DNA from 3 places in the Neisseria bacilliformis genome. Region 3 is predicted to be linked to each of the others. Evidence: predicted binding sites of a transcription regulator. Region 3 holds the regulator's gene; each other region holds the start of a gene.
The links. The regulator FNR, encoded in region 3, switches genes on or off when oxygen is low (the NO sensors DNR and NnrR bind a similar motif). The targets are predictions, from matches to a motif close to TTGATNNNNATCAA.
Positions count from the first base shown of each region.

Region 1 (2,268 bases), 850 kb from region 3:
GGGCGAGGGCAGTGATGTCCTGGCCGTCGAGGATGATGCTGCCCTCCGAGGGCGTTTCCATGCCGGCCAGCATGCGCAGCAGGGTGGATTTGCCCGAGCCGGAGCTGCCGAGCAGGGCGAAGATTTCGTGCTGTTCGATGTTGAGGCTGATGTGGTTGACGGCGAAGTTTTCACCGAATTTTTTCACCAGCCCCCTGATTTGCAGATAGGGCTGGGCGGCGGATTCTGTGGTCATCTTCAATGCTCCAAAGAAACTCGATACCGGCTGAAACGGAACTCGAAAGGGTGAATCGAACAGCCCCGCGCGGGGCTGCGGAAAAAAGCCGCATATTATATTGGCGGACAAGCGTTTCGGGCAAACAAAACCGCCGCCGTTGATGGCGGGGCGAAACAAAATGGGAAAGATGCAGGGCGCAGTATATACATATGAGGCCGTCTGAAAACGCGGATGCGGTTTTCAGACGGCCTTTCGCGGAGCGGCTGTGTCTGCCGGAAGGTCAGGCTTGCGCTTTTGGCGCATGTTGCGGGCTGTCGGCTTCCATGTCGGCCACGGTGGCAAAACCGCCGCCGCTGCGGCGCGGACGGACGAAGGCGGCGTTGACCGCTTCTTCCGCCGCTATTGTTTCGTTTTCGGCGTGCCGCGCGGCCAGATGTTTCTGCACCACGGCGATAAAGCCGCGGTCGTGGTGGCTGATGTGGGTGAATAGCCACGAATGCAGCACGTCCAGAAGTGTCTGGCCGATGTCCTGCCCCGCCTGGTGGCTTTGCTGCATTTCGCCCACTTTGGAAACAAAACGCTGGTGTATCGCTTTATGTTGTTTGGACAGGGAGTAGCCCGCCTCGTCCATCAGCCGTTCTTCGTCGGTGAAATGCTCGACGGTGTAGCGGATTAAGTCTTCGATGATTTTCCCTTCTGCCGCGAAATCCTTGCGGCTGTTGGCTTCGTGCAGTTCGTTGATGCAGCGCACGAGGATTTTGTGCTGCTCGTCCACCAGCGCGATGCCGCTGTCCAAGTCCGGTGTCCAATCAAAATAGGCCATGTCGTTTTCCCTTATTGGTATGGTTTTTGAAAAACGCGATTTTAGCGGCGCGCCGTTTTGGCGGCTTAATCCATGTCAATTGAAGCGGAAAAGGCCGTCTGAAAACCGGAAATGCGGTTTTCAGACGGCCTCTGTCCAACCGGCGGATACGCTTTGAGGCCGTCTGAAAACGGTAAAACAGGTTTTTCAGACGGCCTCAACTTGCAAAAACGATGTGTTTACAACACGGTCAGCGCGGCGTCGTAGTCCGGTTCGCGGGCGATTTCGGGGACGAGTTCGGCGTGCAGCACTTTGTCGTTTTCGTCCAAAACCACCACGGCGCGGGCGGTGAGGCCGCGCAGCGGGCCGCTTTCAATGGCCACGCCCCAGTCGCGGGCGAAGCTGCTGCGGAAGGTGGAGAGGGACACCACGTTGTCCAGCCCTTCCGCGCCGCAGAAGCGCGCCTGGGCGAAGGGCAGGTCGGCGGAGATGCACAGCACCACGGCGTTGTCCAGCGAGGAGGCGCGTTCGTTGAAGGTGCGCACCGACTGGGCGCAGACGTTGGTGTCCACGCTGGGGAAGATGTTCAGCACTTTGCGTTTGCCGGCGAAATCGGCCAGCGTTTTGTCGGACAAATCGCCGGCGGCCAGCGACAGGGCGGGTGCGGCGGCTCCGGCGGCGGGGAAGCTGCCGCCGATTTCGACGGGGTTGCCTTGCAGGGTTACTTTGCTCATGGGGTTTCCTTTGCGGGGTTGGTGGGGAAAACGGTTTTTCAGACGGCCTCTTCATGTTTCGCAACAGATCAAAGGCCGTCTGAAAAGGAGTTTATTCGGCTTTTTTCAGGCTTTTGTTTTTCACCGCGCCGATCATGCCGTCGATGCCTTTTTGCGCGATGAGTTCGCCGAACTGGTTGCGGTACACGGTAACGATGCTCACGCCGTCCACCTGGATGTTGTAGAGCTTGTAAACGCTGCCGTTTTGGTAGAGCTGGTAACCCACTTCGTATTTCTTGCCCGAGGGGGTTACGATTTCCGAGTAAACATCGGTTTTGTTGCCGTGGGTCGTCATTTTCGGCAGCACTTTCACCTCGGCGCGTTCGGCGTTCATCATGGCGGAGCGGGCATACATGGCGATAATCATGTCTTTGAACGCGCGGATGAATTCCTGCTTCTGCGCGGCGGAAAACTGCCGCCAGGGCAGGCCGACGGCGGTGGCCGAGAGCCGTTCGTAGTCGAGGAAGCGGTCGGCA
Region 1 covers NZ_CP059571.1:1,565,256-1,567,523, reverse strand. Annotated here, with positions in the region: gene H3L91_RS07650 (ABC transporter ATP-binding protein) at 1-241, opposite strand, end outside; gene H3L91_RS07645 (bacteriohemerythrin) at 498-1,040, opposite strand; gene tpx (thiol peroxidase) at 1,259-1,753, opposite strand; gene H3L91_RS07635 (MlaC/ttg2D family ABC transporter substrate-binding protein) at 1,845-2,268, opposite strand, start outside.
Region 1: the regulator FNR is predicted to act here: its motif matches at 1,106-1,119, upstream of H3L91_RS07645 (bacteriohemerythrin).

Region 2 (2,268 bases), 500 kb from region 3:
GTTTTGATCGACATCATCGGGCCTTCAAAGGTGGACATGCCGTAGAAGGACAGGGAAACGATGAGGAATTTCAGGATGGGGTCGGTGCGCAGTTTGTGCCACGCGCCGGAGAGGGTCATGATGCCGTTGATCATGCCGCCCCAGGAGGGTGCGAAGAGAATCAGGGAGAGCACCATGCCGACAGACTGCGTCCAGTCGGGCAGCGCGGTGTAGTGCAGATGGTGCGGGCCAGCCCACATATAGGTGAAAATCAGCGCCCAGAAGTGGACGACCGACAGGCGGTAGGAGTAAACCGGACGGCCTGCCTGCTTGGGCACGAAGTAGTACATCATGCCGAGGAAGCCGGCGGTGAGGAAGAAGCCCACGGCGTTGTGGCCGTACCACCACTGCACCATCGCGTCAATCGCGCCGGAATAAACCGGGTAGGATTTCATCGCGCCGACGGGCAGGCTGAGGTTGTTGACGATGTGCAACAGGGCGACGGCGAGGATGAAGCCGCCGTAAAACCAGTTGGCTACATAGATATGCTTGATTTTGCGCTTGGCGATTGTACCGAAGAACACAACGGCGTAGGCCACCCACACCAGCGTGATGAGGATGTCGATCGGCCATTCCAGCTCGGCGTATTCCTTGCCCTGCGTCCAGCCCATCGGGAAACTGATGGCCGCGCCCAGAATCACGGCCTGCCAGCCCCAGAAGGTAAACGCGGCCAGCCAGCCGCCGAACAGGCGCGCGTTGCAGGTGCGCTGCACGACGTAATACGACGTACCGATCAGGCCGCAGCCGCCGAAGGCAAAAATCACCGCATTGGTGTGCAGCGGGCGAATGCGACCGAAGTGGAACCACGGGCCGATTTCAGACAGATTGAGTGTGGGCCAGAAAAGCTGGGCGGCGGCAATCACCCCCACCAGCATACCCACAATCCCCCAAACTACAGTCATGACGGCGAACTGCCGCACCACTTTGTAGTTATAAGTTTGCGCTTCCATGAAAGTCTCCATTAAACACGGAAAATAAATCCGATACCCCGCAGGCGGCCAGGCCGCGTCCCGCAGGGCTTTTCCATCAAACTGCTCCGACCGCCGCGCGGCGGCCGTTTTACCGAACGCAGCATAAAGGAAAACCCCCGCTTGGCAAGCCTTCGGCCTGCTGCCATAATGGCCTGCCTTCGCGGGTAAAGAAAGCCGGTTTGTCAAGAAAAACCCGATTTCTTTACATTAAATTCCCATATGCTTTACAAGGTTATAGATTTTATCTAATTTATGGTTTGACACCAATCAATTAATTTTTAACATTGCCTAACCCTATCGCCGCCATTAAATTTACACCATGATCACCCACACCCTCCGCCCCGAGCCTAAAGCCCATTATTGGCACATCACCCTCGGCTTTACCCAGACGGACAACGCCCCCGCCGTTTTGAAACTCGCCAACTGGGTGCCCGGCAGCTACACCATCCGCGACTTCGCCCGCCACATCGTCGAAATCCACGCCGAATGCAACGGGCAGCCCGCCGCCCTCGTGCAAACCGCCAAAAACACCTGGCACACCGCCGCACAGGCGGGCGAATGGCGCGTGCGCTACACCGTTTACGCCTACGACCTCTCCGTACGTGCCGCCTACCTCACCGCCGAACGCGGTTTTTTCGACGGCGCGTGCCTCTTGTTTGCCATCGAAGGCCGTCTGAACGAAACCCAAACCCTGGTACTCGAACACCTCCCCGAGGGCTGGCAAACCGCCACCACCCTCCCCGCTATCGGCGCAAACGTTTTTCAGACGGCCTCATACGGCGAACTCATCGACCACCCCGTCGAACTCGGCCGCATCGAAACCCTCGCCTTTGAAGCGCACGGCATCCCCCACTGCATCGCACTCAGCGGACACTACCCCGACTTCGACCGCGACCGCCTCCGCCGCGACGTGCAACGCATCTGCGAAACCCAGCTCGCCATGTTCCCCGACCCCGCCCCGTTTGCCGAATACCTCTTCCTCCTCCACCTCGGCGACAACATCTACGGCGGCCTCGAACACCGCAGCAGCACCGCCCTGCACGCCGACCGCCGCAGCCTGCCCCCGCACGGCATGGGCGAGGCAAACGAAGCCTGCACCGAACTGCTCGGCCTCTTCTCCCACGAATACTTCCACGCCTGGAACGTCAAATCCGTCAAACCCGCCGCCTTCGCCCCCTACGACCTCGACCGCGAAAACCACACCGAACAACTCTGGGCATTCGAAGGCATCACCGCCTACTATGACGACCTCCTCCTC
Region 2 covers NZ_CP059571.1:427,911-430,178, reverse strand. Annotated here, with positions in the region: gene ccoN (cytochrome-c oxidase, cbb3-type subunit I) at 1-989, opposite strand, end outside; gene H3L91_RS02165 (M61 family metallopeptidase) at 1,330-2,268, shown strand, end outside.
Region 2: the regulator FNR is predicted to act here: its motif matches at 1,268-1,281, upstream of ccoN (cytochrome-c oxidase, cbb3-type subunit I).

Region 3 (2,268 bases):
AAGATGTGCGGTAGGTGGGCGTAGTGGTAGAGGGCGAGGCGGTCGGGGTCGAGCGAGAGAACGGTGTCGATGGTGGGCTTGATGCTGTCGAGCGTTTGGTGCGGCAGGCCGTAAATCAGGTCGACGCTGACGGATTTGAAGCCGGCTTCGCGGGCGGCTTCGATGACGTTGCGGGTTTCTTCCACGCTTTGGATGCGGTTGACGGCGGCCTGCACTTTGGGATCAAAATCCTGTATGCCGACGCTCATGCGGTTGAAGCCGAGGCGGCCGAGGTGGTGCACGGTGTCGCGGCTGACTTTGCGGGGGTCGATTTCGATGGAGTATTCGCCTTCGCCCAGGAGGGTGAAATGGCGGCGTATCATGGCGAACACGCGGTCGAGTTGGCCATCTGAAAGAAAGGTGGGGGTGCCGCCGCCGAAGTGGAGCTGGGCGAGCGGGTTTTTGCCGTTCAGGTGGGGGGCGAGCAGTTCGGCTTCGCGTTCGAGGTAGTCGAGGTATTCGTCGGCGCGGGTTTTGTCTTTGGTGATGATTTTGTTGCAGCCGCAGTAGTAGCAGATGGTGTCGCAGAAGGGGATGTGGATGTAGAGGGAAAGGGGTTTGTTCAACGCGCCCGCGCCGCGCTGGGCGAGGGTGGCGATATATTCGGCTTCGCCGAAGCCGCTGTGAAAGCGGTCGGCCGTGGGGTAGGAGGTGTAGCGCGGGCCGCTGGACGGGAGGGCGGCGATGAGTTCGCGGTCGAATTCGGGGGCGGCGTCGGCCTTGGCGATATGTATGGTTTTCATGCGGTGGCGTTTGATATTAGTCAAATTTATCTTTGTTTGCTAGAATCGCACGAATTTGCCGCCCCCGCCTTGACGTGAGTCAAGCGTGCACGGCAAACAGCCGGCCAAGGCCTTCAAAATCAGAAAGATAAAGGACGGTATTTATGCCCGCACACACTTTGCACCAACCGATAAAGACGCTGTGTTCGTCCTGCTCGCTGCGGGAGCTGTGCCTGCCGGTCGGCTTGCACCCCAATGAGTTCGAGCAGCTGGACACGGTGATCAAGCAGAGCCACCGCCTGAAAAAAGGCGAGTTTCTGTTCCGCGTGGGCGAAACCTTCCATTCGCTGTTTGCCATCCGCACCGGCTTCTTCAAAACCACCATCGCCACGCAGGACGGGCGCGACCAGGTAACCGGCTTTTTTATGTCGGGCGAGCTGATCGGGATGGACGGCATCTGTATGCGCACCCACAGCTGCGACGCGGTCGCCCTGGAAGACAGCGAAGTGTGCGAGCTGCCCTTCGGCCACATCGAGGAATTGGGCAAAACCATCCCCAGCATCCAAAGCCATCTTTTCAGACTGATGAGCCGGGAAATCGTGCGCGACCAGGGCGTGATGCTGCTGCTGGGCAATATGCGTGCGGAAGAGCGGATTGCCGCCTTCCTGCTGAACCTGTCGCAGCGGCTGCACTATCGCGGCTTCGCCGCCAACGATTTCATCCTGCGCATGTCGCGCGAGGAAATCGGCAGCTATCTGGGGCTGAAACTGGAAACGGTAAGCCGCACCCTTTCGCGCTTCCATCAGGAAGAGCTGATTGCGGTGGAACACAAGCACATCCGCCTGCTCAAACCCGAAATACTGAACAAAATGGTGTCCGGCGGCATGCATGCCGTCTGAAAAACAAAAAACACGGTGCGGACAAAATTCTCCGCACCGTGTTTTTTGTCTGCCCGCGTCAGATGGAAAAGTCTTCGACCATCGGCGAGTAAAGCAGCTGGTCCAGCCGCGCTTTGGTGAGATTCGGATTGAGCAGCTCGACAAACTCGTAAATATACCCGCGCAGATAGCTGTCGCCGCGCATAATGATGCCGCTGTCGCACGGCTCGATCAGCTGCGACACGTCCACCAGCGTCAAGCCCCGGTCGGCCTGCGGGTCGTAAGCGGCCTTGGCGATGATGCCGACGCCCAAACCCAGCCGGACATAGGTTTTCAGCACATCGCTGTCCGCCACCGACAAAGCGACATCCGGCTTGGCCACCCCCGCCTTGGCAAACGCGCGGGCGACGCCCGAATGCTTGTCGAACGCAAATTCGTAAGTAACCAGAGGATAGCCCGCAATCAGCGCAATGGTAAGTGCGCCGCGATGGTCGAGCAGCGGATGGCTGTCCGGCACAATCAGCGCGTAATGGTAGCGGGCGCAGGGAATGCCGCGCAGCTCGGCGGGCATTTCCGACAGCTCCGACGTTACCGCCAAATCGGCCAGGCCGTCTGAAACCGTCTGCCGC
Region 3 covers NZ_CP059571.1:2,419,627-2,421,894, forward strand. Annotated here, with positions in the region: gene hemN (oxygen-independent coproporphyrinogen III oxidase) at 1-782, opposite strand, end outside; gene fnr (fumarate/nitrate reduction transcriptional regulator Fnr) at 926-1,660, shown strand; gene H3L91_RS11775 (LysR substrate-binding domain-containing protein) at 1,719-2,268, opposite strand, start outside.